DNA from 4 places in the Kluyvera sp. STS39-E genome. Region 2 is predicted to be linked to each of the others. Evidence: predicted binding sites of a transcription regulator. Region 2 holds the regulator's gene; each other region holds the start of a gene.
The links. Region 2 encodes CRP, which controls carbon source genes, mostly activating them, when cyclic AMP is high. Its sites were predicted from a motif close to ATGTGANNNNNNTCACAT; they were not measured.

Region 1: AB4K05_RS02355 (acetyl-CoA C-acetyltransferase) is a predicted target of CRP. The motif match lies at 1,924-1,941, and genes of this name have one in related genera.
Region 3: psiE (phosphate-starvation-inducible protein PsiE) is a predicted target of CRP. The motif match lies at 3,230-3,247, and genes of this name have one in related genera.
Region 4: udp (uridine phosphorylase) is a predicted target of CRP. The motif match lies at 2,797-2,814, and genes of this name have one in related genera.

The regions. Positions count from the first base shown of each region.
Region 1 is NZ_JBFQGA010000001.1:470,482-477,916, reverse strand. Features, by position in the region: gene AB4K05_RS02360 (oligogalacturonate-specific porin KdgM family protein) at 1-184, opposite strand, end outside; gene AB4K05_RS02355 (acetyl-CoA C-acetyltransferase) at 667-1,851, opposite strand; gene AB4K05_RS02350 (LysR family transcriptional regulator) at 1,963-2,832, opposite strand; gene AB4K05_RS02345 (multidrug/biocide efflux PACE transporter) at 2,927-3,382, shown strand; gene AB4K05_RS02340 (amino acid permease) at 3,500-4,729, shown strand; gene mqo (malate dehydrogenase (quinone)) at 4,862-6,517, opposite strand; gene AB4K05_RS02330 (ABC transporter ATP-binding protein) at 6,710-7,435, opposite strand, start outside.
Region 2 is NZ_JBFQGA010000005.1:22,024-29,458, forward strand. Features, by position in the region: gene AB4K05_RS11885 (phosphoribulokinase) at 1-657, shown strand, start outside; gene AB4K05_RS11890 (OsmC family protein) at 774-1,178, opposite strand; gene crp (cAMP-activated global transcriptional regulator CRP) at 1,483-2,115, shown strand; gene AB4K05_RS11900 (YccS/YhfK family putative transporter) at 2,169-4,223, shown strand; gene AB4K05_RS11905 (fimbrial protein) at 4,724-5,284, shown strand; gene AB4K05_RS11910 (fimbria/pilus periplasmic chaperone) at 5,296-6,063, shown strand; gene AB4K05_RS11915 (fimbria/pilus outer membrane usher protein) at 6,087-7,435, shown strand, end outside.
Region 3 is NZ_JBFQGA010000013.1:22,966-30,400, reverse strand. Features, by position in the region: gene malE (maltose/maltodextrin ABC transporter substrate-binding protein MalE) at 1-41, shown strand, start outside; gene malF (maltose ABC transporter permease MalF) at 174-1,718, shown strand; gene malG (maltose ABC transporter permease MalG) at 1,733-2,623, shown strand; gene psiE (phosphate-starvation-inducible protein PsiE) at 2,773-3,183, opposite strand; gene AB4K05_RS22565 (YjbH domain-containing protein) at 3,377-5,473, opposite strand; gene AB4K05_RS22560 (capsule biosynthesis GfcC D2 domain-containing protein) at 5,473-6,210, opposite strand; gene AB4K05_RS22555 (YjbF family lipoprotein) at 6,207-6,845, opposite strand; gene yjbE (exopolysaccharide production protein YjbE) at 6,907-7,152, opposite strand.
Region 4 is NZ_JBFQGA010000014.1:69,681-77,115, forward strand. Features, by position in the region: gene metE (5-methyltetrahydropteroyltriglutamate--homocysteine S-methyltransferase) at 1-1,827, shown strand, start outside; gene AB4K05_RS23300 (dienelactone hydrolase family protein) at 1,889-2,701, opposite strand; gene udp (uridine phosphorylase) at 2,939-3,700, shown strand; gene rmuC (DNA recombination protein RmuC) at 3,842-5,251, shown strand; gene ubiE (bifunctional demethylmenaquinone methyltransferase/2-methoxy-6-polyprenyl-1,4-benzoquinol methylase UbiE) at 5,352-6,107, shown strand; gene AB4K05_RS23320 (SCP2 domain-containing protein) at 6,121-6,726, shown strand; gene ubiB (ubiquinone biosynthesis regulatory protein kinase UbiB) at 6,723-7,435, shown strand, end outside.

The sequences.
Region 1 (7,435 bases), on a different contig from region 2:
CACCGCCCGTCTTCCACTTCGCTTCCACGCCAAAACCCAGACCATTATCGAAACGGTGTGAAACCGCGACACGATCTGCGTTGGAGCCGCTATCAATATATTCATGACGCAGGTCAACGGTAACCGCCGAAGCGGCGAAAGACATACCGGTTAATACGGCCAGGGCCAGAGTTTTCTTAAACATTTGCCATCCCTCAATTAAAATAATGTTTCTTTATTATGAAATCGCATTTTATTTTTAATGGTTTTGCATTTTAGTGATCGAGATCGTAATTATTTGTTTCAGAAAATATGGCACAAAGAGGACGTGACAAAGCTCAACAAAAAACAGAAATAAACACTAAAAAATAAAACTCAGATCACATATATTTATTTAAAGCAAAATGAACTTTTATTTTTATTCATTAATTTCAATAAGTTAATTTAAAAACAAATCACGGTTGTTATTCTTACCAAAAGCAACGATTCATGTTTGATTGATAACCAGGCTAAGCATTAACTCATTCATTACATTCACGCCTGATACAATTAAACATAAGTTCATAAGGGAATGGACTAGACAAAGAACCTGAACTATTCGTCAGAACTAGTGCATATAAACAAAAAAGACCTCAAATGAGGTCTTTCTGAATTGAAGATATTTTGAGGGATACTAAAGAGGAACAACTATATATCACGCTCAACTGCCAGCGCCACGCCCTGCCCGCCGCCAATGCACAGCGTCGCGAGCCCCTTGCAGGCATCGCGTTTGACCATTTCATGCACCAGCGAAACCAGAATACGACAGCCGGATGCGCCAATCGGATGCCCCAGCGCAATCGCGCCGCCGTTAACATTCACCTTTTGCTCGTTCCACTCCAGCATTCTGCCGACCGAAATAGCCTGCGCAGCAAAAGCTTCATTCGCCTCAATCAGGTCTACATCGCTAAGCTGCCAGCCCGCCCGTTCAAGGCAACGTCGGGTTGCATAAACCGGTGCTATCCCCATTAATGCCGGATCAACGCCTACGCTGGCGAAGGCGCGGATGCGGGCGAGGATCGGTAGCCCTAATTCCAGCGCCTTGCTTTCACTCATCATCAGCACCGCTGCCGCGCCATCATTAATAGAAGACGCGTTGCCGGCAGTCACCGACCCCGCGATCTCAAAAGAGGGCACCAGGCGTGCCAACGCTTCTGCGCTAGCATCGGTTTGCGGCTGCTCGTCGGTATCCACCACCTGCACCGCGCCACCCGGTATTAAATTGGTGACCGGAACAATCTCATCGCGAAAGCGCCCTGAATCAATTGCCCTGCGCGCTTTATGCTGCGAACTTAGCGCCCAAGCATCTTGCTGTTCACGGCTAATGCCGTATTCTCGCGCCAGATTTTCCGCCGTCACGCCCATATGATAGTCATTGAAAGCATCCCACAGACCATCATGGACAAGGCTATCAATCAGTTGACTGTTACCAAGCGCCGCACCGGTACGGCTGTCGGTCAATACGTGCGGCGCGCGGCTCATATTTTCCTGCCCGCCGGCAATCACCACGTCCGCCTCACCACACTGAATAGCTTGAGTCGCCAGATGCAAAGCTTTCAAGCCGGAGCCGCAGACGTCATTAATGGTAATAGCCGACACGGTATTGGGTAGGCCGCCTTTGATAGCAGACTGCCGCGCCGGGTTTTGCCCCGTGCCTGCCGTCAGCACCTGCCCCATAATCACCTCATCGATAACCGCAGCAGAAATACCACTGCGTTCTACCAATGCCTCGATCACAAGGCTGCCCAACTCCACGGCGGAATGGCGGGCCAGCGCCCCCTGAAAACAACCAATGGGCGTACGGACTGCACCGACGATAACGACGTCTTTCATCTCGACCTCAGCGTAATGTAATCCGCGTATAGTAGATGATTGTTATCAAATTTTTTCGCGATTGTTTAAAAAAAGTGAGTTTTATCACAAAGGAAATTCATCTCTCACCCATCAGGCTGAAACCTGCTGGAGATACTGCCGCAACCAGCTTCCGCAAGGCCCAAGCGGAGCTGCTTTATGCCACAACAGATCGGTCGATACTGATATTGGCCAACCGGCAATATTCAGCATAGTCAGCTCCGCCGAACGCGCAAATTCATCCACCAGCGCACAGGGTAGCGCGCACCATCCCAGCCCCTGCGCCGCCATGCTCAGCAGCATCAGATAGTTGGGAGCCGACCATACCGGCCCGCGGGAGAGCGTCGTGCGACTTTCCAAATAGGTATTCAGGCGCAGCTCACGCCACGTTCGCAATTGTTCGAGCGTCAGTCCCTGTTCGCGAGTCAGAGGATGATTGGGCGAGGTGTAGATGGCCATCCGAGTCTGCATCGGCAGGCGGGTGTGGCCAATATCGGTAGGATAGTCATCGCGAGCCTCAATCAGCCCCACCTGCGCCCTTCCTTTTTGGAGCAAATCGACCACATCATCGTCTTCGCCCACTAGGCACTCAAATTCCGTGTGCGGGAAACGCCTATCGAACTGCGCCAGTAGCCCCTCCAGCACGTCAGGATGCAGCGTATCGGAAAGGACAAAGGCCAACCGGGCTTCGGTTTCGCCGCTCAACGACACCGCCAGTTCGTCCAGCCGCTCGCTGGCCGCCAGAATCGCCTGAACATAGCTCAGCACTCGCTGTCCTTCTGCGGTCAGCACCGGTTGGCGCGCCGAGCGATCAAAAAGCGTGACACCAATATCGGCTTCTAGATGCGCGATAGCCGTGCTGATGGTGGACTGGCTTTTGCGCAGACGACGGGCCGCGGCAGAGAACGAACCGCAAGCGACCGTTTCTACAAAGGCGGTAAGAGCTTCGGGAGAATAGCGCATGAAGTATCTACTTTATCGATGGGTTCTATCTTTTACTTATCATATTTATCCATAAAATACCCACAACAACGCCCAATAATTGAAAGGTCATCACATGCAAGACGAGTCATTACATCGCAGAAAACTCCCGGAGCGTATCTTCCATGCCGTTTGCTTTGAGGGGATCGCCACCGCGATCCTCGCGCCAACGGCGGCTTGGTTGATGCAGCGTTCAGTGCTGGAAATGGGGGGATTAACGGTAATTTTGGCCACCACCGCCATGGTATGGAACATCATCTATAACGCCTGCTTCGACCGACTTTGGCCGGTCACCCGCGTCAGACGTACCGCTAAAGTCCGTGCTTTGCACGCGCTGGGGTTTGAGTGTGGATTTATCGTCATCGGCGTCAGTATCGTATCGTTCGTACTCGGTGTGACGCTGCTGCAGGCCCTGACCTTGGAGATTGGCTTCTTCTTGTTCTTCCTGCCCTACACCATGCTCTACAACTGGGCCTACGATAACCTGCGTGAGCGCATGGTTAAGCGCCGTTTAGAAAATCGCTGCGCGTAAAATCGCTCTGCTTTTCAGACCGATAACCATCGGTCTGAAAATGTTCGGCCACGGTAAAAGCTAATTATGGTAAATTATCCGCCATTTTTTTGGTTTCATGGTTGATATATTCAGATAATGTCTAAAATTTGGTCTAAAGAAGAGACCCTCTGGAGCTTTGCCTTATATGGCACTGCGGTCGGCGCGGGAACGTTGTTCTTGCCCATCCAGTTGGGTGCAGCAGGTGCCGTCGTCTTATTTATTACCGCCCTTGTCGCTTGGCCCCTGACGTACTGGCCACATCGCGCGTTATGCCAGTTCATTCTGTCCGCCAACACTCCCGCAAGCGTTGGTATCACCGGTGCTGTGACGCACTACTACGGCAAAAAGATCGGCAATCTGATAACCACGCTGTATTTTATCGCGTTCTTCGTTGTCATCCTGATTTACGCGGTCGCCATCACCAATTCGTTGGCGGAGCAGGTTTCCCGTTACCATCCGGTAGATTTACCGCTGCGTGCGCTGATTAGCCTTGGCGTGGTGGTGGTGCTCAATCTGATTTTCCTGACCGGTCGCCAAACGACGATTAAAGTGATGGGGATGTTGGTATTTCCGCTGATCGCCTACTTCCTATTCCTGTCGATTTATCAGATTGGAAGCTGGCAGCCATCGCTGTTAACCACCCAAATGGAAGTGAATACGCATACGCTGCACCAGGTATGGCTATCCATTCCCGTGATGGTTTTCGCTTTTAGCCATACGCCGATTATTTCTACCTTCGCCATCGACCAGCGGGAGAAATATGGCGAGCAAGCCATGGGTAAATGCAAAAAAATCATGAAGGTGGCTTATCTGATAATCTGCCTGAGCGTGATGTTCTTCGTGGTTAGCTGTCTGATGTCGATTCCGCCATCTTATATTACGGCGGCGAAAGATGAAGGTGTGACGATTCTGTCTGCGCTCTCAATGGTGCCAAATTCCCCAAGCTGGCTGTCGATTTCCGGCATTATTGTGGCGGTGGTGGCGATGTCGAAATCGTTCCTCGGCACCTATTTTGGCGTGATAGAAGGCGCAAGCGAGATCGTTAAATCTGCGCTCAACCAAGTAGGCGTGCGTAAGAGTCGTTCCTTTAACCGTGGATTGTCTATCCTGCTGGTATCGACGCTGACCTTTATCGTCTGCTGCATCAACCCGAACGCCATCTCGATGATTTACGCCATCAGCGGCCCGCTGATTGCCATGATTTTGTTTATCATGCCAACGCTATCAACGTACCTCATCCCCGTCCTCAAGCCTTACCGTTCTATTGGTAGCCTGATTACGTTGATTGTGGGTCTGATGTGCGTATCGGTGATGTTCCTAGGGTAAGCTTGCCCAGACTAGAAAAAGGCCAACCGAACGCTCGGTTGGCCTTTTTTGTAGGCCGGATAAGGCAAAGCCGCCATCCGGCAATCTGCTCCGGGCGCCTGATGGCGCTACGCTTATCAGGCCTACGCTATATTACAGCGCCATATCATGCTGCGGTGAAGCGCTTGCTGGCTGTTCGGCTGGTTTGGCCTGCGCAACCGGTGCTGATGGCATCTCAATCACCGTCGGCTTGGTCAGTTGCAGGGTCGCGGCAGTGTCATCCCAAACCTGCTGCGTCAGCGCGGTATTGCCATTCAGGTTCTGGCCATAGCTTGGGACAATCCCGCGAATTTTGCTCTGCCACTCCGGCGAATTGAACTGCTCAGGGAACAGCTTCTTAATCACATTCAGCGTGATAGGCGCCGCGGTAGAGGCCCCCGGCGATGCGCCAAGCAGTGCGGAAATGGTGCGCTGCTGGTCAACAACCACTTCGGTACCCAGCTTCAGCACGCCGCCTTTGTCGGCATCTTTCTTGATAATCTGCACACGCTGACCGGCCTGAATCAACTTCCAGTCCTCTTTACGCGCTTCTGGGTAGTACTCTTTCAGCGCCGCAAAACGGTCGTCATCGCTCAACATCACCTGGCTAATCAAATATTTCACCAGATCGAAGTTATCCAGACCAACATGGGTCATTGGCATCACGTTGCTGGTTGTGGTGGTGCTCAGCAGGTCGAAGAACGAACCTTGTTTGAGGAATTTGGTGGAGAAGGTCGCGAATGGCCCAAACAGCACCACGCGTTTGCCATCGATAAAGCGCGCATCAATATGCGGCACCGACATCGGCGGCGCGCCTACGGAAGCCTGACCGTAGACTTTTTCCATGTGCTGGCGAGTCACATCCGGGTTTTCGGTCATCAGGAAGGAGCCGCCTACCGGGAATCCTGCGTAGTTATCGGCTTCTGGAATGCCGGTTTTTTGCAGCAGCTTCAGCGCGCCGCCGCCAGCCCCGATAAAGACGTATTTCGCATCGATGGCATGCTGCTTACCGTTTTTAACGTCTTCAATAGTCACGTGCCAAGAGTTATCGCTATTACGTTTGAACTCGGTCACTTCAGAAGAAGTTTGCAGCGTGAAATGCTCATTCTTTTTCAGGCTACCGATCAGCTGACGGGTAATTTCACCGTAGTTGACGTCGGTACCGGCCGAAGTCCAGGTTGCCGCCACTTTCTGCTGCGGGTCGCGACCCGCCATCACCAACGGCGCCCACTGGGCAATTTGCTGATGATCGGTGGAGAATTTCATGCCCTGGAACAGGGTGGTTTTCTGCAGCGCATCGTAGCGTTTGCCGAGATAATCCACGTTCTTATCGCCCCAAACGAAGCTCATGTGCGGCGTAGAATTAATAAAAGCGTGTGGATTGTTGAGGACGCCGCGCTTAACCTGCGCCGACCAGAACTGGCGGGAAATCATAAACTGCTCGTTGATTTCCAGCGCTTTGGTGACGTCGATGCTGCCATCAGGGCGCTCCGGCGTGTAGTTCAGCTCCATGTTGGCGGAGTGACCGGTACCGGCGTTGTTCCAACCGTTTGAGGATTCAAGCGCTACGTTGTCGAGCTTCTCGACCATCACTTGTTTCCAGTCCGGCTGCAGCTCCTGTAGCCAAGTGCCCAGCGATGCACTCATAATCCCGCCACCTATCAGCAGGACGTCCGTTTTTTGGGTGGTATCGGTATTTGCATAGGCGGCTGAATTGACCAGCAGCGCGACTGCAGCCAGAGAGAATAGTTTTTTATTAATTGCAGGCATAATGATGATATTCGCATAGCTTTATCTAATGTGTGCGCTAATAGTAGCGCACTTTTACATTATTTTAAAATATCACCACATCCAACTTAGAATTATTAACATTTATCCCCTCGCTGCTTTTTAAAATTAAAAAAAGCAAACCTATTCTTTGCATGGAAATAAATGCTAATGCACTCTTATTTCGCAGAATGATTAATGCAGGCCAAACTCCGCCATTAATTCTTGGCGAAGGGCGACAAAATCCGCGCTGCTGCGAACGCGAGGACGGGATAGCCCAACCTCGATGGTACGAATTGGATTGCCCTTAATTTTCGGCAGGATCAGCACCCGGTCGGCCAGATAAATGGCCTCTTCCAGATCGTGCGTCACCAGTACCATGGTTATTTTTTCCACCTCGTGGATCCGCGCAAGTTCTTCCTGCATGGTGATTTTAGTCATCGCATCCAGCGCACCCAGCGGCTCATCGAGCAGCAGGATTTCCGGCTGAATGGTCAGGGCGCGGGCAATACCGACTCGCTGAGCCATGCCGCCGGAAAGCTGATTCGGCAACGCCTGTTCACAGTGACTTAAGCCCACCAGCTCAATCGCTTCTTTCGCCCGCTCGCGCGCCTTCTTACGTGGCACCCCCTGCACGTCGAGGCTGAAGCTCACGTTTTCCAGCACCGTCAGCCACGGCAGCAGGCGCGGTTCCTGAAAGATAACCGCCCGCTCACGGCTCATGCCGTGCACCTCTTGGCCGTCAATCACCACATCACCGCCGTCCGGCGTTTCTAGCCCTGCCAGAATGCGGAGCAGCGTGGTTTTACCGCAGCCGCTTGGCCCGACAATAGCGATACTCTGGCCGCTATCAATCTGCAAATTCAGATCGCGAAAAACATCAAACGGTTTCCCCTCAAGGGAGAATGTCTTGCGTAAGCG
Region 2 (7,435 bases):
GGCCCGGATGCTAATGACTTCGGCCTGCTAGAACAGACCTTTCGCGACTACGGCGTAAACGGTAAAGGACAATCGCGTAAATATCTTCACACTTACGATGAAGCGGTGCCGTGGAATCAGGTGCCGGGAACCTTTACGCCCTGGCAACCGCTGCCGGAACCTACCGATGTGCTGTTTTATGAAGGGCTGCACGGCGGCGTGGTCACACCGCAGCATGATGTCGCGCGTCATGTCGATCTGCTGGTTGGCGTGGTCCCTATCGTTAACCTCGAGTGGATCCAGAAGATGATCCGCGATACCGGCGAGCGTGGACACTCACGCGAAGCGGTAATGGATTCTGTTGTGCGCTCAATGGAAGACTACATCAACTTCATTACGCCGCAGTTCTCCCGCACCCATATCAACTTCCAGCGCGTTCCTACGGTCGACACCTCAAACCCGTTCGCCGCGAAAAGCATTCCATCCCTTGATGAAAGTTTCGTGGTGATTCATTTCCGGAATCTAGAAGGGATCGATTACCCCTGGCTGCTGGCTATGCTGCAGGGCTCGTTCATTTCACATATGAACACGCTGGTGGTTCCTGGCGGGAAGATGGGGCTGGCGATGGAGCTCATTATGACGCCGCTGGTGCAGCGTCTGATGGAAGGTCGCAACTAAACCTTAAGCCTGATAACGCTTCGCTTATCAGGCCTACAGGATATTGCGGAACGTGTAGGTCGGGTAAGGCGCAGCCGCCACCCAACAGTAGCGCGGCGTACGCCCTTGTTAAGGCTTTACCCTTCAATCACTTCGTAAGAGTGGGTAATGTTCACCGCTTTTTCCAGCATCAGCGCCACGGAGCAGTATTTTTCAGCAGAGAGATCGACCGCGCGGGATACCGCGGCGTCTTTGAGCTCTTTGCCGGTCACAATGAAGTGCAGGTTGATATGAGTAAACAGGCGCGGTGCTTCTTCACGGCGTTCGGAGGTCAGCTTCACTTCACAGTCGGTCACGTTATAGCGACCCTTTTGCAAAATCGACACGACATCAATTGCGCTACAGCCACCCGCGGCCATCAGCACGACTTCCATTGGGCTTGGCGCTTTATCACCGGAGTTGCCATCCATCAAAATCTGGTGGCCTGAAGCGGACTCACCGAGGAAGGTTAACCCTTCAACCCATTTCACACGTGCTTGCATATTTTTTAACTCCAAGGTTGCAAATTTCTTCTCAGATTACGCGTACATAACAATTCTCGCAATGGAAGGCGATCGTCGTCATGCTGAAGCGAGACACCAGGAGACACGCGGCTAAAGCTATGCTAAAACAGTCAGGATGCTACGGTAATACATAAACGTACTGCAAGTATGCAGAGGACATCACATTACAGGCTGCGGCACGACTCGACAGCCGACTTCCCAGGTAACGGGAAGGATACTATTGCAACCAGTGGCTGCAATGTTTTTGCCGCTGGGAAGAGCTTATAACAGAGGATAACCGCGCATGGTGCTTGGCAAACCGCAAACAGACCCGACTCTCGAATGGTTCTTGTCTCATTGCCATATTCATAAGTACCCATCGAAGAGCACGCTGATTCACCAAGGTGAAAAGGCAGAGACGCTGTATTACATCGTAAAAGGCTCAGTGGCAGTACTCATCAAGGACGAAGAAGGCAAAGAGATGATCCTCTCTTACCTCAACCAGGGCGATTTTATCGGCGAGTTAGGCCTGTTTGAAGAAGGCCAAGAACGCAGCGCATGGGTACGTGCAAAAACCGCTTGTGAAGTTGCTGAAATCTCTTATAAAAAATTCCGTCAGCTGATTCAGGTTAACCCAGACATCCTGATGCGCCTTTCTTCGCAAATGGCTCGTCGTCTGCAGATCACCTCTGAAAAAGTTGGCAACTTGGCCTTCCTGGACGTGACCGGACGTATCGCCCAGACCCTGCTGAATCTGGCTAAACAGCCGGACGCAATGACCCACCCAGACGGTATGCAGATTAAAATCACCCGTCAGGAAATCGGTCAGATTGTAGGTTGTTCCCGCGAAACCGTGGGCCGCATCCTGAAAATGCTGGAAGATCAAAACCTGATCTCCGCACACGGCAAAACCATTGTCGTTTACGGTACCCGCTGATCCCGCATAAACGGCATATTGTCTGAACAGTATGCCGTTTTTATCTATCCCTTATGTGGCGCAGGCTGATTTACCATCCGGAAGTCAACTATGCACTGCGGCAAACGCTGGTGTTATGTTTGCCGGTCGCCATTGGCCTTCTCTTCGGGCATCTTCAGCAAGGTCTCTTGTTCTCTCTGGTTCCAGCCTGCTGCAATATCGCCGGTCTCGACACGCCGCATAAACGCTTTTTTAAGCGTCTGACCATCGGCGGTTGCCTGTTTGCTGGATGTAGCCTTGCCGTACAGTTGCTGTTGGCACGTGACATCCCGCTGCCTTTAATACTGACCTGTCTTGCACTGCTCCTCGGCGTCACGGCGGAGATTAGCGCACTGCACGGGCGACTATTGCCGGCATCGCTCATTGCCTCAATCTTTACCCTAAGCCTCGCGGGCAATATGCCAATCTGGCAACCGCTGCTGCTCTACGCGCTGGGCACGCTATGGTATGGCTTATTCAACTGGTGGTGGTTTTGGATGTGGCGGGAACAGCCGCTGCGCGAATCGTTAAGCCTGCTTTATCGCCAGCTTGCCGACTACTGTGAAGCCAAATATAGCCTGCTGACCCAGCATACCGATCCGAATACCGCCCTGCCCCCGCTGTTGAACCGTCAGCAGAAAGTGGTGGATTTAATTTCCCAATGTTACCAGCAGCTACACATGCTGGCAGCCAATCAGCATAACGACTACAAGCGCCTGCTGCGCGCCTTCCAGGTTGGCTTGGATTTGCAAGAACATATCTCCGTCAGCCTGCACCAGCCAGAAGAGGTGCAAAAACTGGTTGAACGTAGCCATGCTGAAGCGGTGATCCGCTGGAACGCACAAACCGTCGCCGCCCGCCTGCGTGTTCTGGCGGACGATATTCTCTACCATCGCTATCCCAGCCGCTTCACGATGGAAAAACAGATAGGCGCACTGGATAAGATTGCCCACCAGCACCCGGATAACCCGGTAGGACAATTCTGCGCTTGGCACTTCAGCCGCATTGCTAAAGTACTGCGCGGGCAACGTCCCCTCTATCCGCGTAACCTGATGGCGGATAAAGAGCGTCGACTGCCGCTGTTCCCGGCGCTGAAAAGCTATCTGTCGCTGAAATCACCGGCGCTGCGCAACGCCGCTCGTCTGAGCGTGATGCTCAGCATCGCCAGTCTGATGGGAGTAGCGCTACATTTACCCAAGCCATATTGGATCTTGATGACGGTCCTGCTAGTCACGCAAAACGGCTACGGCGCGACGCGGGTACGTATTTTCCACCGTGCGGCAGGCACGCTCGCCGGCCTTGTTATCGCCGCCATCGCTCTGCACTTCCATACACCGCAGGGATTGGCGCTTTCCGGCATGTTAATCATTACCCTCGGTAGTTATCTGATTATTCGCCGTAACTACGGCTGGGCGACCGTGGGATTCACCGTTACCGCGGTATATACGCTGCAAATACTGACGCTCAACGGGGAACAATTTATCGTGGCCCGCTTTATCGATACCATCATCGGCTGCCTGATTGCCTTCGGCGGGATGCTATGGTTGTGGCCACAGTGGCAAAGCGGCCAGCTCAGGCAAAACGCTCAGGCGGCACTGGAGGCCGATCAGGAAGCGATTCGTCTGATCCTAAGCCCCGACCCGCAGGCGCCAAAGCTTGCTTACTTACGCATGCGCGTAAATCAGGCGCACAACACGCTATTCAACACGCTCAATCAGGCAATGCAGGAGCCGGGGTTTAACTCGCGCTATCTGGAAGACATGAAGCTGTGGGTGACCCACAGTCAGTTTATCGTCGAACATATCAACGCCATGACCACGCTGGCACGTGAACACGAAATGCTAACGCCCAATCTGGCGCAACAGTATCTGGAGTCATGTGAAATTGGGCTTCAGCGCTGTCAGCAGCGTCTGGAGTATGATGAGGCGGGGAGCAGCGGCGAGACTAACATTATGGAGTCGCCGGACGCGCTGTCCCACGGGCCGTTAAGCACCATGGAACAGCATCTCCAGCGTATTCTGGGACATCTAAACACCATGCACACCATTTCGTCGGTGGCTTGGCGCCAGCGTCCACGGCACCGGATTTAATACATTCATCATTTTTTGAATATTATAATTATCATTTACTTTCTGTATGTAGGTGAATGAACGTAACCGACACATCTGGAAATTAAATCATCAAGGGAATGTATATTTACAAGCAAAAACATTCATCTGGTATGTTTCTTATGTAAAAAGCAATCAAAGGCACTTTGTAAATTGATATATTCCCGCACAAAATAAAAAAAATCAAAATCATCATAGTCTCAAATAATTATTAATAGAAATCACCTACACACCCGAAAAGTCCGATTGCAGACATAAAAATAAAAACAATAAAAATAAGCTTATTTTTCATAGCATGAGCGAATTACAAAATCCAATTCATTTGTTTTTTATCACACAACAATGATTTCAATCAAATCATCACTACTCAACACAATAAATAGCCATGTAGTAGATAAGTCGAAACATTGCTATTTTCATGCCTTAAATGTCAAAATATTAAGAATTAAATTGTTTACAATTAATTATTAAAAGGTCATGCAATGAAAAAAACACTGCTAAGCGCGACTCTCGTAATGGGTTTACTTTCTATGAATTCCATACAGGCAAGTAATAACATTACTTTCAATGGTAAAATTACAAGTAGCACCTGTACACCAACTATTAACGGGCAAACTGATGGAACTGTAACCTTACCAACCGTATCGACCAACGCATTTACGGGTGAAACGGCGGGACGAACACAATTCAATATTGATGCTAAAGATTGTTTGGGCACGGTAGAGAAAACTGTAGCAGCATTTTTTGAACCTGATGCTATTAACATTGATCCTACAACTGGTTTACTGAATAACGTAGCACCCGCTACACCGACACCTGCCGATAATGTGAAGTTACAGCTACTCGATGGTAAAAATGGAAATCCAATTAAAGTGGGTTACCAAGATCAATCCGCTACAGGTGGAACCACCTTTACAGCCTGGGATGCCAGTGGTAATGCCACTTTGATTTATTACGTGGAATATAAAAAAGCGGTTGCTGGCAATGTTGTTACTGCTGGCCCTGTCGTTGGAAAAGTAGTTTACAATTTAATGTATAAATAAATATGAATGGCATGTTAAATTCACAACCTAAATTACCCGAGCTAAACAAATTTAAAAAAAACAGCATCAAATATATAAAAATGATGCTGTACACTAGCATTTTATGGATCGCTAATTCTCATGCCGCGATAAGTATTAATGGTACGCGAGTTATTTATCCATCACAAAAAAATGAAGTAACGGTAAACTTAATCAACAAAGGAGATGCCCCGGTATTGATTCAAAACTGGATTGATGCCGGTGATGATAAAATATCCTCTGGAAAAATGGCTATGCCATTTTTGGTAACTCCCCCCATCAATAGAGTTGATCCGGGTAGAGGACAAGCTTTACGCATTAGTTATCTGGGTACGCCAGCATTGCCATTAGATAAAGAATCAGTATTTTGGCTGAATGTACTGGAAATTGCAGCTGTGCAACAAGGCACAGATAATGCCAGCCATTTGGATATAGCATTCCGAACCAGAATAAAACTATTTTACCGTCCTGAAACGCTAAAGGGTGATGCCAATCGCGCGCCTGAATTACTACAATGGACAGCACACAATAACGGAGCCGTGCAGGTACTTAACCCAACATCTTACTATGTTTCTTTAGGTGTCGTGACTTACCATGAAAATGGTAAGTCTCATGAGACAGAAGGGAAAATGATTGCGCCAGGTGAAACACAAAAATATCGATTTAAAAATATTTCAACTACCAATGACATTCATAAACTAAGCTATACTGCAATTAATGACTATGGTGGCGTGACAACATATAAAGCAGGGAAAAAATAGTTTTTGTCATTCTGGAGCCACTAATGTTCTTTCTAAAAAGGAATTTTAAATATTCTCTGGCGGGAATTTTATGTACTTCCCTTCAGCTTCTTGCGGCAGAAAATATGCCACCAATCGCTAAAAATGTTAAATTCAATGAAGGTTTTTTGCGCGATGGTAATAACAACATTGATTTATCACGGTTTGCTAATGGTGCCAATGCATCACCAGGGAAATATAAATCAAGTATTGTTATCAATAAAAAACACGCTAGCTATGATGTCGTAGAATTCAAAATAGCAGAAGATAACTCGGTTTATCCATGTCTAACACTTGAAATTATTAAATTAATTAACTTTAAGCCTGAGCAACTTCCCTCCAATGTCAGAAATGCTCTTTTACCTGATACATCCTGCATTAATTTGCAATATTTAATGCCTGAAACACAAATAACTTTTGACAGCAACTTACAGCAACTAAGCATTGACGTCCCGCAAATTTACGTTGATACCCAACCACGAGGAATGGTAAACCCTAAATTATGGGATGAGGGTATTCCTGCTGCCATGCTGAGTCATTACACCAATATCTATGATTCACATTACAATAATAATACTTCACGATCTCTTTACTCGTCATTAAATGGTGGCATGAACATTGGGTCCTGGTACTTCCGGCATAACGGATCATATAACTGGGAAAAAGATAACGGCGGACACTACAACACCATTAATTCATATCTGCAACATGACGTTAGTTTTCTACGAGGACGAATGATTGTCGGCCAATCAAATACTAGCGGGCAACTTTTTGATTCAATACAATTTACTGGTGTGCAGCTTGCCAGCGATGACAGAATGCTGCCAGAATCCCAGCGAGGATACGCACCAGAAATCCGAGGCATAGCAAAAACAAATGCCAAAGTCATTATTAAACAACAAGGGCAGGTGATTTATGAAACAACTGTCACCCCTGGCGCATTTGTTATTAATGATTTATATCCCTCTGGCTATGGCGGAAATTTGGATGTTTCTATCCAGGAGGCAGATGGCTCACAACAGAACTTCACCATACCTTATGCTTCTGTCGCACAGCTATTACGCCCTGGTGCACAACAGTATAGTGTCACGGTAGGGAAACTACGTGATAATACATTATCCGATGAACCCGTATTATATGAAGCCACTTATCAACGCGGATTGACGAATACATTCACCGGGTACACCGGTGGGCAGTTGAGTCAATATTACCGGGCAATACTACTGGGCACAGCCGTAGGTACGAGATGGGGAGCATTCGGCGCTGATATCACACAAGCTTATACCCAGCTTGGATCAAATGCTGGCGGGAATCTATCCGGTCAGAGTTACCGCATAAACTACAGTAAATATAT
Region 3 (7,435 bases), on a different contig from region 2:
ATGCCGCGCTGAAAGATGCACAAGGCCGTATCACTAAGTAATGCTGTCGCGAGGGTGCCGGATGGCGGCATAAATGCCTTATCCGGCCTACAGCACACCGTAGGCCTGATAAGCGCAGAGCCATCAGGCGCTCTCCCAGCAACAAGATTTCATCGCTGTAGAGGAAGATCCCCATGGATGTCATTAAAAAGAAACATTGGTGGCAAAGCGACACGCTGAAATGGTCAGTGGTTGGTCTGCTTGGCCTGCTGGTGGGTTACCTTGTAGTTTTAATGTATGCACAAGGGGAGTACCTGTTCGCCATCATGACGCTGATTTTAAGCTCAGCTGGCCTGTATATTTTCGCCAACCGTAAAACCTACGCCTGGCGCTACGTTTACCCTGGTATGGCCGGGATGGGGCTGTTCGTTCTTTTCCCACTGGTTTGTACTATCGCCATTGCTTTCACCAACTACAGCAGCACCAACCAGCTCACCTTCGAGCGCGCACAGCAGGTGCTGATGGACCGCTCCTATCAGGCGGGCAAGACCTATAACTTCAGCCTCTTCCCAGCGGGCGATGAGTGGCAGTTGGCCCTCACCGACGGTGATAGCGGTAAAAATTATCTCTCCGAAGCCTTTAAGATCGGCGGCGAGCAGAAGCTGCAGCTGAAAGAGACCGAAGCACTGCCGACCGGTGAGCACGCCCAACTGCGCGTCATCACTCAAAATCGTCAGGCGCTGAACCAACTGACCGCCGTACTGCCTGATGAAAGCAAAGTCACCATGAGCTCGCTGCGCCAGTTCTCCGGCACCCAGCCGCTCTATAAACTTGCCGACGACGGCCAACTGACGAATAACCAAACCGGCGTGAAATATCGCCCTAACAGCGAAATTGGTTTCTACCAGACCGTTAACGCTGACGGCAACTGGGGCGATGAAAAGCTCAGCCCAGGCTACACCGTGAGCATCGGCTGGGATAACTTCACTCGCGTCTTTACCGACGAAGGCATCAAGAAGCCGTTCTTCTCTATCTTTGTCTGGACGGTGATCTTCTCCATCGTGACGGTTGCCCTAACCGTGGCGGTCGGCATGATTCTGGCCTGCGTGGTGCAGTGGGAATCGCTCAAGGGCAAAGCGATTTATCGCGTGCTGTTGATTCTGCCGTATGCCGTCCCGTCGTTTATCTCGATACTGATTTTCAAGGGACTGTTTAACCAAAGCTTTGGTGAAATCAACATGATGCTGAGCGCGCTGTTCGGTATCAAGCCAGCCTGGTTTAGCGACCCGACCACTGCGCGTTCGATGATCATTATCGTCAACACCTGGCTTGGCTACCCGTACATGATGATCCTGTGCATGGGCCTACTGAAAGCCATTCCGGATGACCTGTATGAAGCCTCGGCAATGGATGGCGCCGGGCCGTTCCAGAACTTCTTTAAGATTACGTTCCCGCTGCTGATTAAGCCGCTGGCACCGCTGATGATTGCGAGCTTCGCCTTTAACTTTAACAACTTCGTTCTGATTCAGCTGTTGACCAACGGTGGCCCTGACCGACTCGGCACCACCACGCCGGCCGGCTATACCGACCTGCTGGTCAGCTACACCTACCGTATCGCCTTCGAAGGCGGCGGCGGCCAGGACTTCGGTCTGGCGGCAGCCATTGCCACGCTTATCTTCCTGTTGGTTGGCGCGCTTGCGGTAGTGAACCTGAAAGCCTCACGTATGAAGTTTGATTAAGGGAGACAACGATTATGGCTATGGTACAACCCAAATCCCAGAAACTGCGTCTCTTCACCACGCACCTTCTGCTACTGATTTTTATTGCGGCAATTATGTTCCCGCTGCTGATGGTCATCGCCATCTCACTGCGCGAAGGTAACTTCGCCACCGGCAGCCTGATCCCAGAGAATATCTCTTGGGAACACTGGAAACTGGCGCTGGGCTTTAGCGTGGAACATGCAGATGGTCGCGTAACCCCGCCGCCTTTCCCTGTGCTGCTGTGGCTGTGGAACTCGGTGAAAATCGCGGGCATCACCGCTATCGGTATCGTCACACTGTCCACCACCTGCGCTTACGCTTTTGCCCGCATGCGCTTCCCAGGTAAAGCGACGCTACTCAAAGGGATGCTGATTTTCCAGATGTTCCCGGCGGTGCTGTCACTGGTCGCGTTGTATGCCTTGTTTGACCGTCTGGGCCAGTACATTCCGTTCATCGGCCTGAACACTCACGGTGGGGTGATCTTCGCCTACCTTGGCGGCATTGCGCTGCACGTGTGGACGATTAAAGGCTACTTCGAAACGATTGATAACTCGCTGGAAGAAGCGGCTGCGCTGGACGGTGCAACGCCTTGGCAGGCATTCCGCCTGGTGCTGTTACCGCTTTCTGTGCCGATTTTGGCAGTGGTATTCATCCTGTCATTTATCGCTGCTATTACTGAAGTGCCGGTCGCATCGCTGCTGTTACGCGATGTGAACAGCTACACCCTGGCCGTGGGTATGCAGCAATACCTCAACCCGCAAAACTATTTGTGGGGCGACTTTGCCGCTGCGGCTGTCCTTTCCGCCATCCCTATTACCGTGGTCTTCCTGCTCGCGCAGCGTTGGCTGGTAAACGGCCTCACGGCCGGCGGCGTGAAGGGCTAAGTTTCATCGTTAATGCCACTGCTATCATCCTCAACTTGTTATAACCCTAACTTGTGACTGTTTGGCGCTCTTCGGAGCGCCCTTTTTTTGCCCGTCGGTCGGGCGTAGGCCCGGTTCCGGGTTGCCTGATGGCGCTGCGCTTATCAGACCTACTCGCGCTTAAGGCGCTTCGAGTTACATAGCCAAAGGGTGATCACCAGCAGCAAAATGGCAGCGGAATAGATCAGCACATCCAGCGGGGATTTATGATCGACAATGATCAGCCGCACAATCGCCGTGATCCCGATATAGACAAAGTAGCGCAACGGGAAATGAAAGCCCGACTGAAAGTACTTCACAATCAGGGCGATAAATTCGAAATACAAGAAGTAGACCACCAGACCTTCCACCAGCGCGTACTTGCTGGTGCTCTCTGGCGCGAACAGTGCGTCTGCCAGATGTAGCGTCTCTTTACCGAGGAAAACGACCAGGATCAGGCCAAGACTGAGCAGACCCAGATTTAACACGGTCTGCAGAATGGTGGAGATGAACTCTACGCGTGGACGAGATAGCGACGTCATGGCTAACACCTCTTTCGCGGGGCCGAGATCTTTGTATAGCGCAGAAGTGTGATCTAGATCTAGTTTTTTATCGCATTCGAGGGTGACGGGTTCGCTGGCTTCTGCCCGATGGCGCTACGCTTATCGGGCCTACGAAGATAGGCTCAGGGCCAAAAAGTAGGCCGGGTAAGCGCTGCGCCACCCGGCAACAGGGCTAGCGGAAGTTCAGACTCTTATCGCCCGTCATGCTGTACAGCTCAAACTTACGCCCCAGCATCTGACCGCCGTCGCGGGTCAGCGGCGTCCAACCGACGGACGCCCGGCTGCGGGTTGGGCCGGAGGTGAAGAGATCCATCGGGATATTCACGTAAACGCCTTTGGTAAATTCCCCCTCCCCGTACTCATCCGCCGACACGTTGGTGATGGTGGCGTACGCGCCGACCACAATGCCGCTGTCGAAGTGTTTGGAAATATCCAGCGTGCCGCCTTTATCCCCCGCCAGATACTGGCCGACGCTGGCTTTCACCAGCACGTCTTGGGCAAACGACGGCGTCCAGTAGGCCGTCAGGTGGCCGGTTTTCACGCTGTAGTCGGTAAACTTCATCATATCCTGTGCGCTGCGCCAGTCGCGCTGTTTCACGTAGTTGGCGTTCAAGCCAAAGGCCCAGTTACTGTCCACCGGGCGATAGAGCACTTCCGCACCCGCACCGCCGTACATGGTTTCCAGATAGCCGCCGTAGACCTGCCCGTAGAAATCGTTGCCCAAATACTGGAAGTAGTTGGCCTGCAGGTTATTAACGTAAACATCGTTCTCAACGTATTCGCGGATGTGTGTACGCACGCGCGGTAGCGCCGAGTCGTTAGGCGGGTTGGTGTAGTTAAATTTGTCGTAGTTATTGGCGACATTGGCAAACAGGCTGCCGCTGGTCAGCAGGTGGTCGGTCACCCACCAGTCCGCGGTTCCCATCACGCCGACTTGGTACATATAGAAACTTTCCGGCCCGCCGATGGACTGGCTCAGCACCGGGTCGAGGTGGAAATCAAAGCGCGATTTGTCGATATACCAGCCCTGCTCGGTTTTCTCCGGCACAACCGGCGCCATGCGTTTTTGCACCAGCGGCGTTTCCTGGCCCAGTGGCTCGCCTTCCAGATGGCGTTTCAGACTGGCGACGTCGGTTTCGGTTGTTACTTCCGGCAAATTGAGGCGGGTTTCGGTCACGCGGATCGTGCGGATCCCATCGGGAAGATCGTTCATTACGATCCGGTTGGCACGTTCGATCCCCTCACGAGAATCCCGGTATTTCACCTGCTCACCGGTTACGTACAGCGTATCGCCTTTTACCTGCATATTCGGCGCGGCAAATCCGGCGTTGTACTTAAGCTGGGTCAGCTGATTCGCCACCACGGAGTGCTGGAGAATGGCATCCTGCGGCTGCGGACGGTAAGCCGGGCGCGCGTTGTCGTTATATGACGGGCGCAGGTCATTAAAGTTGGTACGTAGCGTAAAGCCAAACATCACGGTGTTGCCGCGCTCATAGCTCAGGTTGACGTCGGCCCAGTCGGTGACGCGATAAATGGCGCCGACGTTAAACTTGCTCTTTTGCTCAATCTTACCGGCAAAATCCTGCTGGTAATTATTGCCTTCATACTCCAGCTTGAGGCGCAGCGGCTGCCATGGCGTCTGGTATTCGACGCCGCCAAACCACGCCGCCGGGCCGTGGAACATCTGGCTGCCGTCGACGGAGCCCGCTTTGCGGTAGCTGTTATCGCGGTAGCAGTATTTATCACTGTATGAACAAAATGGGTTGGTGGCGTTACCGCTGGTGCCCAGATATCCCCAGCCTAAGCCGAGCGAGAAATCAAACGGCCCCCACGCCTTACTGGCAACCACATATTCTGAGTCGAACAGCCCGGTACCGCCGATGTCCCGCGCGCCCACGGCGACCTGCGGCAACCAGTAGCTCTCTTCCCACAGGCGTAGCTTCAGATCGAAGGCTTTATCTTTGTAGGTCTGCGAGCCGGAAAAGGACTCCACGCTGCTGTAGTTTTTGGTACGTACGTCGGTGTAGCGTAACGTGGTTTCAAGCCACGGGAACAGCTGTGCCGAAGCGGAGTAATAGCGATACTGATCGTTATTGCGATAGTTGGCGCTGAATTCGCCCTCACGCGCCATGCGAGCCGTCGGGGTTTGCATCAAACCTACGCCGCCGAAATCCGACTGTGACGGACCAATTGGCGCAGGATAGGTTTGCGCATGGCAGGCGATACTTACCGACAGGGCAAGCAGGCTATACAGACATTTTTTTTTCATTATTCAGGTCTCCGCTGCGACAGGGAGCGAAGAATGGCGGTATTTAGCGCCGCATACTTGTTCGTCCACAACGAGTCAGCAAAGCCGACAAAAAGGATGCTGCCGGGCATGGGTTCAATATGGCGTTTATTCCAATAGGCCACCGGCGCTTTCTGGGTGCGCCCATCCGGGTAGATAATCCAAGCGTAGCTACGGTCTGCGCCGCTAAGCAGGCTGATGTTATCCAGATATCCCGCGACGTCTTTTCCCGGTGTAAAGGCAATGCTTCCCGGTTTATCCACCAGCCCAAGGCGCGTGATCGTTGAAGGTTCGCGTCCCAGCCAGAGGGTGTAATGGCCCTGCAACGGTGGATTATTTTTGCTATGCACTCGCACGATATCCGGGTCTAGCGGCACCCGCAGACGCCCGGTGACCGGTATTGCCTGCAGTTGCTGACGCAGCGCATTGATGGCCGCCGCCGCGCTGCCGCCTTCCTCTGCCGCCAGTGCGCTGAGCTGCGCCAGCAGTGCTTGATGTTCATGCATGGCCTGCTCGGTGTCTTGTGGCGTTGTGATAACCGCGCCAGGCCACCAGCTCCCGGCAAGCCGCGGCTGTCCGACCAAATCGGCCAGCCGTTCCGCATTGGTTAAGGTGAGCGGTTTGGCCTCACCCACCTGATGGACTTCAACGATGCCCGCCGCCTGCGCAGCGGCTGAGAAAAGCGTAAAGGCAGCTGCGGCGATAAGCATTTTTTTCATGATTTTGCCGCCTTGATAAGCGTGGTATTCACCGGGAAAGTGCCCGCGCCAAGGTACTGCTGTGATTGACGGATCTGCCCTTCGCTGTCCACCCAATAGCGATTGCGCCAACTGGCCTCAGAGGTGGTGACTTCCTCCTCCAGCACACGGACTGCCGTACGGTTGTTGCCCATCGTCAACGTGTCGCTACCGTCCCAGCGGAAGGTCGATGTTGCCGTGGCGTAGCGTACCTGCTGGTGTTCGGTCCAGCCCATCGTTCGCGTCCAACGGGCTCCATCGGAAATCTGATTGGCGTGTGCCAAGGGGTCGTTTGCAAGATTATTAACCGTCAGCAGGTTGTCGCCCGTTAGCTGAGTTTTCACCAGACGCCCATGCTGAGTCACCAGCATCGCCCGGTCCTGGGTAAGCCATTTCTGTTGACCGTTTTCCGAGAACGCCAGCACGACAAAAATCTGTGGCCCGCCGTTAAGCTGCATGTATTGGCTGGCATACGGCATATTTTGGATATCGTCATCGGTGAGCTGTACGCCAGGCGAACCCCAGATGCTCTCCCAAAACGAGTGTCCCAGCCCTTTGGTACTGGGTGAACACGCCTGAAGCAGCAGGCAAAAAAGAGGGATAAAAAGTCGCTTCACGACGCGTCTCCAAGGGCGAAATAACCACACCGAAGTGTGGTTAGAATTAACGTACCTTTAATTACTGGGTACTGGTGGTCGTGCTGGTTGTGGTGGTCGTCCCGGTATTGGAACCATCACCGCCAGCCGCTGCCAGCGCCATACCAACAGCAGAACCTGCGGTGCTGGCGCTGGTGGCGGTTGAACTCCCGGCAGACACAGACGTTGCCGCAGCGCCAGCCGCTTCACCGGTTTCAATCGGTGCTGCGCTGGCGCTTGCCGCAGCAAACGCCGATATGGCAAAAATGCCATAGAGGATTTTCTTCATAAGTATTCCCTTCATTAGATGAATGGAGATATGCCTAAAAATATTCAGGCGTCATCGAGTATACACAACCAGATGAATGGAATTCGCGCGTGGGAAATAAGCCAATAGCTTTTAGGATAATAAGAAAAAGAGGTAGTGTGGAATACTCAATTCAATATAAAACAACAAGTTAAATTATAATCCAGGAATGGCAATATACGGTTAATCCGAAAAACGGTCACCGTGTTAGGAATATTTAGGATTATGCTCAATGGTAATATTATGCTGAATTTAGCGATAAGCA
Region 4 (7,435 bases), on a different contig from region 2:
GAAGTGGACGAAGCATTGGCGCTGGGCCATAAGGTGAAACCTGTTCTACTTGGCCCGGTAACCTACCTGTGGCTAGGCAAAGTGAAGGGCGAGCCGTTTGAGCGCCTTAGCCTGCTCAACGATATCCTGCCGGTCTACCAACAGGTGCTGAACGAGCTATCGAAGCGTGGCGTTGAATGGGTGCAGATCGATGAACCCGCACTGGTGCTGGAGCTGCCGCAGAAATGGCTGGATGCGTTCAAGCCGGCGTACGATGCGCTGACAGGACAGCTCAAGCTGCTGCTGACCACCTATTTTGAAGGTGTCACACCGAACCTTAATACCATTACCGCACTGCCAGTTCAGGGGCTGCATGTCGATTTCGTGCACGGGAAAGATGACGTGAACGAACTGCACAAGCGTCTTCCTGCCGACTGGCTGCTTTCCGCAGGCCTGATTAATGGCCGCAACGTCTGGCGTGCCGATCTCACGCAAAAATATGCACAAATTAAGGATATTGTCGGCAAACGCGCGCTCTGGGTGGCATCTTCATGCTCGCTACTGCATAGCCCAATCGATCTCAGCGTTGAGACACGCCTAGATGCAGAAGTGAAAAGCTGGTTTGCCTTCGCCCTGCAAAAATGCGGTGAGCTGGCGCTGCTGCGCGACGCGCTGAATAGCGGCAATACGGCTGAGCTTGTGGCGTGGAGCGCACCGATTCAAGCCCGTCGCCACTCTACTCGTGTTCATAACACCGCCGTTGAGCAGCGACTGGCGGCGGTCACCGCACAGGATAGTCAGCGTACCAGCGCATATTCACAGCGCGCCAAGGCGCAACGTGCGCGCTTTAATTTACCGGCCTGGCCGACCACCACCATCGGCTCGTTCCCGCAAACCACGGAAATTCGCGGCCTACGTCTGGACTTTAAAAAAGGCAACCTTGATGTGGGTAACTATCGCACCGGGATTGCTGAGCACATCAAACAGGCAATTATTGAGCAAGAACGCCTGGGCCTCGATGTGCTGGTGCACGGCGAAGCCGAACGCAACGACATGGTGGAGTATTTCGGTGAGCATCTCGATGGTTTTGTTTTTACCCAAAACGGTTGGGTGCAGAGTTATGGCTCTCGCTGCGTGAAGCCGCCGGTAGTGATTGGCGATGTCAGCCGCCCGGAAGCAATCACCGTTGAGTGGGCGAAGTACGCGCAGTCTCTGACTGACAAACCGGTGAAAGGCATGCTCACCGGCCCGGTGACCATTCTTTGCTGGTCCTTCCCGCGTGAGGATGTGACCCGCGAAACCATCGCCAAACAGATTGCGCTGGCGCTGCGTGATGAAGTTGCAGATTTGGAGGCGGCAGGCATTGGTATTATCCAGATTGATGAACCGGCGCTACGCGAAGGCCTGCCACTGCGTCGCAGCGATTGGGCGGCATATTTGGAATGGGGTGTGGAGGCCTTCCGTATCAACGCGGCGGTCGCGAAAGATGAAACGCAGATCCACACCCACATGTGTTACTGCGAGTTCAACGACATCATGGATTCCATTGCGGCGCTCGATGCAGATGTGATCACCATTGAAACCTCACGCTCTGACATGGAACTGCTGGAATCGTTTGAAGAGTTCGACTATCCAAACGAAATTGGACCGGGCGTATATGACATTCACTCGCCAAATGTGCCAAGCGTCGAGTGGATTGAAGCGTTGCTTAAGAAAGCCGAACTACGTATTCCGGCTGAACGCCTGTGGGTCAACCCGGACTGCGGACTGAAAACCCGCGGCTGGCCGGAAACTCGGGCAGCGTTGGCAAATATGGTGCAGGCAGCGCAGAATTTGCGCCAAGCGTAAAATGTAAAACGGAGGCGAAAGCCTCCGTTTAGATTATGGGCAATTCCCGTTTGTTGTAGGGCTATCCCTTCTTCCCTGCATGCTGGGCAAACCACGCCAGCATTCTCTGCCAGCCGTCTTTGGCCGATTCTTCATGATAGCTGGCACGATAGTCAGCATTAAAGGCATGACCGGCTTCCGGGTAGACCACAATGTCGGCTTTCGCATTCGCCGCACGCAGCGCTTGGCGCATGGTGTCTACGGACTCGAGAGATATCCCAGTATCCTGCCCGCCGTACAGCCCTAACACCGGAGCGCTAAGATCGACCGCAACGTCGACAGGATTTTTCGGTGAATTCAACGTTTTGTCACCGATCAAGCGACCATACCAGGCGACTGCGGCTTTAAGCTGTGGATTATGCGCGGCATACAGCCATGCAATGCGTCCACCCCAGCAGAAACCCGTCACCGACAGACGGTTGGCATCGCCGCCATGACGCGCCGCCCAGCTGGCGACGTGGTCGAGATCGCCCAGCACCTGAGCATCAGGCACTTTTGTGACTAAGCCGCTAAACAGTGAGGGGATATCGTCGTAGTCGTTCGGATCGCCCTGACGGAAATAGAGCTCTGGTGCAATCGCCAGATAGCCCTCCAGTGCTAGGCGGCGGCAGATATCACGAATGTGTTCGTGGACGCCAAAAATCTCCTGCACTACGATGATTACCGGGAGAGGCTCATCGCTATGTTTTGGCCGCGCGTGATAGGCCGGTAGCATATCCCCCTGTGAGGGGATAGAGGTTTCCCCCGCCGTGATGGCCTCTTCGGGCGTATGGACGGTGGTAGAGGCATGAGGTGAAGCAGCAGGTGCAAATCCAGGTTGTGTCTTGATTGTCATGGCATTCTCCGTACCCTTTGAATGAACTCATAGCCGAATCACAGTGCCTCAAGACGGCGTATTATTGTGCAGCAGACGATCACATTAACTTGTTAATGTGATGTAAATCACTATTTGCATGGAATTTAATGCAATATTTTTAATTCTTAGTGATAGCAATCACGAAAAAATGTTGTGGTCTTCTATAAAGTACATTTTTGCTTCTTCTGACAAAACTGAACCACAGAGGAGTTCTTTATGTCCAAGTCTGATGTTTTTCATCTCGGCCTCACCAAAAACGATTTACAAGGGGCTACGGTTGCTATCGTCCCCGGTGACCCGGAGCGTGTGGAAAAGATCGCCGCGCTGATGGAAAAGCCGGTAAAACTGGCATCTCATCGTGAATTTACCTCCTGGCGTGCTGAGCTTGATGGCAAGCCAGTGATCGTTTGCTCAACCGGTATCGGTGGTCCATCGACCTCCATTGCCGTAGAAGAGCTGGCACAGCTGGGCATTCGCACATTCCTGCGCGTGGGTACCACCGGTGCCATTCAGCCAAATATCAATGTGGGTGATGTACTGGTCACCACGGCGTCCGTCCGTCTTGACGGTGCGAGCCTGCACTTTGCCCCGATGGAATATCCAGCGGTGGCTGACTTTGCGTGTACGACCGCGCTGGTAGAAGCGGCGAAAGCCGTCGGTGCGACCACTCACGTGGGCGTTACTGCTTCCTCTGATACCTTCTATCCGGGTCAGGAACGCTATGACACCTTCTCAGGCCGCGTTGTACGCAACTTCAAAGGCTCTATGGAAGAGTGGCAGTCAATGGGTGTGATGAACTATGAAATGGAATCCGCCACCCTGCTGACCATGTGCTCAAGCCAGGGTCTGCGCGCGGGGATGGTTGCGGGCGTTATCGTTAACCGCACCCAACAGGAAATTCCTAACGCAGAGACCATGAAACAGACCGAAAGCCACGCGGTGAAAATCGTAGTGGAAGCGGCGCGTCGTCTGCTGTAGTTTTCCCTCCTTTGCGAAAAGGCCGACTTGTTCGGCCTTTTTCTTTTTGCGTCGCGGCTCGCAGGAAACTGCTTTAAAACTGGACGTTTATACAGCACAATTCTATTTTTGTGCAGATAACGGATTCAGGCAGGGGGCGTTGTGGATATTGCCGTGGTGATTTATGCATTAGTGGCACTGGCGGGCATCGCGATTGGCTGGCTGGCGGCAAGCTATCGTGTCGCGCAGCAGCGCGCTGAACAGTTGGCAGAAGAACGCGATGTATACGGCGAACTGAGCGCGGCGAAACAGCAAATCGCCCAGCATGCTCATTGGCGTGACGAGTGCGAACTGCTCAACAACGAGCTGCGCAGCCTGCGGGAGATTAACTCGTCGCTGGAGGTCGATCTCCGCGAGGTCACTACGCTGCTCGAGACCACGCGCCAGCACGGCGATGAAAAACACCGCCTGATGCTCAACAGCGAACAGCGTCTGAGTGAGCAGTTCGAAAATCTTGCCAACCGCATCTTTGAACAGAGCAACCGTCGGGTCGATGAACAAAACCGGCAAAGCCTGCACGGCCTGCTGACGCCGCTACGTGAACAGCTAGACGGTTTCCGTCGTCAGGTTCAGGACAGCTTTGGTCAGGAAGCGCGCGAGCGGCACACGTTGGCGCATGAAATTCGTAACCTTCAGCAGCTCAACGCCCAGATGGCGCAGGAAGCCGTCAACCTAACCCGGGCGCTGAAAGGCGATAATAAAACGCAGGGCAACTGGGGCGAAGTGGTGCTCAGCCGCGTACTGGAAGCCTCCGGCCTGCGGGAAGGGCACGAATATGAAACCCAGGTCAGCATCAACACGGACGCCAATTCGCGTATGCAGCCGGACGTTATTGTGCGCCTGCCTCACCGCAAAGACGTGGTGGTGGATGCCAAAATGACGCTGGTGGCTTACGAGCGCTACTTCAACGCCGAAGATGACTACACCCGAGAAACTGCGCTGCAGGAGCATATCGCGGCGGTGCGCAACCATATCCGTATGCTGGGCCGTAAAGATTACCAGCAGCTTCCGGGGCTGCGTTCGTTGGATTACGTCCTGATGTTTATCCCCGTAGAGCCAGCGTTTTTACTGGCGCTAGACCGGCAGCCCGAACTGATTAGCGAAGCGCTGAAAAATAATATTATGCTGGTCAGCCCAACCACATTGCTGGTGGCTCTGCGCACTATCTCCAACCTGTGGCGCTACGAGCACCAAAGCCGCAATGCGCAACATATTGCTGAACGTGCCAGCCGCTTATATGACAAAATGCGCCTGTTCGTTGACGATATGTCGTCTATTGGTCAAAGCCTCGATAAAGCACAGGACAACTACCGTCAGGCGATGAAAAAGCTGACTTCCGGTCGCGGTAATCTGTTGGTGCAGGCGGAAGCATTCCGTCATCTTGGCGTTGAGGTGAAACGCGAGATTAATCCAGACCTCGTCGAACAGGCCACATCACAGGATGATGAGTTCCGATTGCGCGACGATGAAGAGTTGAATGATGACAATCCGTTAGCGGCAGAACGCCGCTAATCCAGCGAAATGGCGGATTTCGTAACGGGGTGGAATCGTAGGGCAATCGTGCCCAATCTGTTACACTCCATGAACATTTTCTTGATAAGCAGGCATAGAGATGGTTGAGGATTCACAAGAAACGACGCACTTTGGCTTTCAAACAATTGCCAAAGATCAGAAGGTCGACATGGTGGCACATGTCTTCCATTCTGTGGCCGCAAAATACGATGTTATGAATGACCTGATGTCATTCGGTATTCATCGTCTTTGGAAGCGATTTACCATTGATTGCAGCGGCGTGCGCCGTGGACAGAAAGTTCTCGATCTGGCGGGCGGTACGGGCGATCTGACGGCGAAGTTCTCGCGCATGGTGGGTGAAACCGGGCGTGTGGTACTGGCTGATATCAACGACTCGATGTTGAAAATGGGTCGTGAAAAGCTGCGTAACATTGGCGTTGTGGGCAACGTGGAATACGTACAGGCTAACGCAGAAGCACTGCCTTTCCCGGATAATACCTTCGACTGCATTACCATCTCCTTTGGCCTACGTAACGTCACCGACAAAGAGAAAGCGCTGCGCTCCATGTACCGCGTGCTGAAGCCGGGTGGGCGCCTGCTGGTGCTTGAGTTCTCTAAACCGATTATTGAGCCATTGAGCAAAGCCTACGATGCCTATTCGTTCCACATTCTGCCGCGTATTGGCGAAATGGTGGCTAACGATGCGGACAGCTACCGTTATCTGGCGGAGTCCATCCGTATGCACCCGAATCAGGACACGCTGAAAGAGATGATGCAAGACGCCGGTTTGGAAAACGTTGACTACTTCAACCTGACCGCAGGGATCGTTGCGCTGCATCGCGGCTATAAATTCTGATTGAGGTGCGGCTATGCCTTTAAAACCCTTAGTGACTGGCAGCATTGAGACCGCCATTAATACGCTGCTTTGGCGTGAAAATGCCTTGAAGCCCGCTCGTCAGCGTCTTATTGGCAAAGTGTTGCGCATTGAACTTAAAGAGTTCTCCTCGCCGCTGGTGCTGGTATTTAGCGAGCGCCAGGTTGATGTGCTGGGCGCGTGGGAAGGCGAGGCAGACTGCACCGTTATCACGCGTGTCAGCGTATTGCCGCAGCTGCGTAACCGCCAACAGCTCACCGCGCTTATCCGCAATAACGATCTCGAAGTGCAGGGCGATCTACAGGTTGTGCAAAACCTCGTATCGTTGGCCGACCTCGCGGAATTCGACCCTGCTGAACTGCTTGCGCCCTATACCGGCGATATCGCCGCTGAAGGGGTGAGTAAGCTCCTGCGCGGGGGGGCGAAGTTTGTGCAACATGGTTTGGCGCGTCAGCAGCGCTACGTCTCTGAAGCGTTGACTGAAGAGTGGCGCTTGGCGCCTGGCGCATTGGAAATAGCGTGGTTCGCCGAAGAAACGATGGCCGTAGAGCGTGAGCTAGCTGCACTGACCCAACGGCTGGAAAAACTGGAGGAGAAATGACGCCAGGAGAATTACGGCGCCTGTACTTTATCATCCACACCTTTTTGAGCTACGGGCTTGATGAGCTGATTCCCAAGATGCGTATCACGCTGCCGCTGCGTATTGGGCGTCGGCTGTTATTCTGGATGCCAAACCGCCACAAAAATAAGCCATTAGGTGAGCGCCTGCGCCTGGCGCTACAAGAGCTTGGCCCTGTGTGGATCAAGTTCGGTCAGATGCTTTCCACCCGTCGCGACCTTTTCCCACCGCAGATTGCCGATCAGCTGGTTATGCTGCAGGATCGCGTTGCTCCTTTCGATGGCAAACTGGCAAAGCAGCAAATTGAAAAATCGATGGGTGATATCCCCGTCGAAAGCTGGTTTGATGATTTTGAGATTGAGCCGCTGGCTTCCGCATCGATTGCCCAGGTGCACACCGCGCGCCTAAAAGAGAATGGCAAAGAGGTGGTGATCAAGGTTATCCGTCCGGATATCCTTCCGGTTATCAAAGCCGACATGAAGCTTATCTATCGCCTGGCGCGCTGGGTGCCTCGTCTGCTGCCTGACGGTCGCCGCCTGCGTCCGCTGGAGGTGGTGCGTGATTACGAAAAAACGCTGCTTGATGAGCTGAACCTGCTGCGCGAAGCGGCTAACGCCATCCAGTTGCGGCGCAACTTCGAAAATAGCCCGATGCTGTACGTGCCGGAGATTTACTCCGATTACTGCCGCGT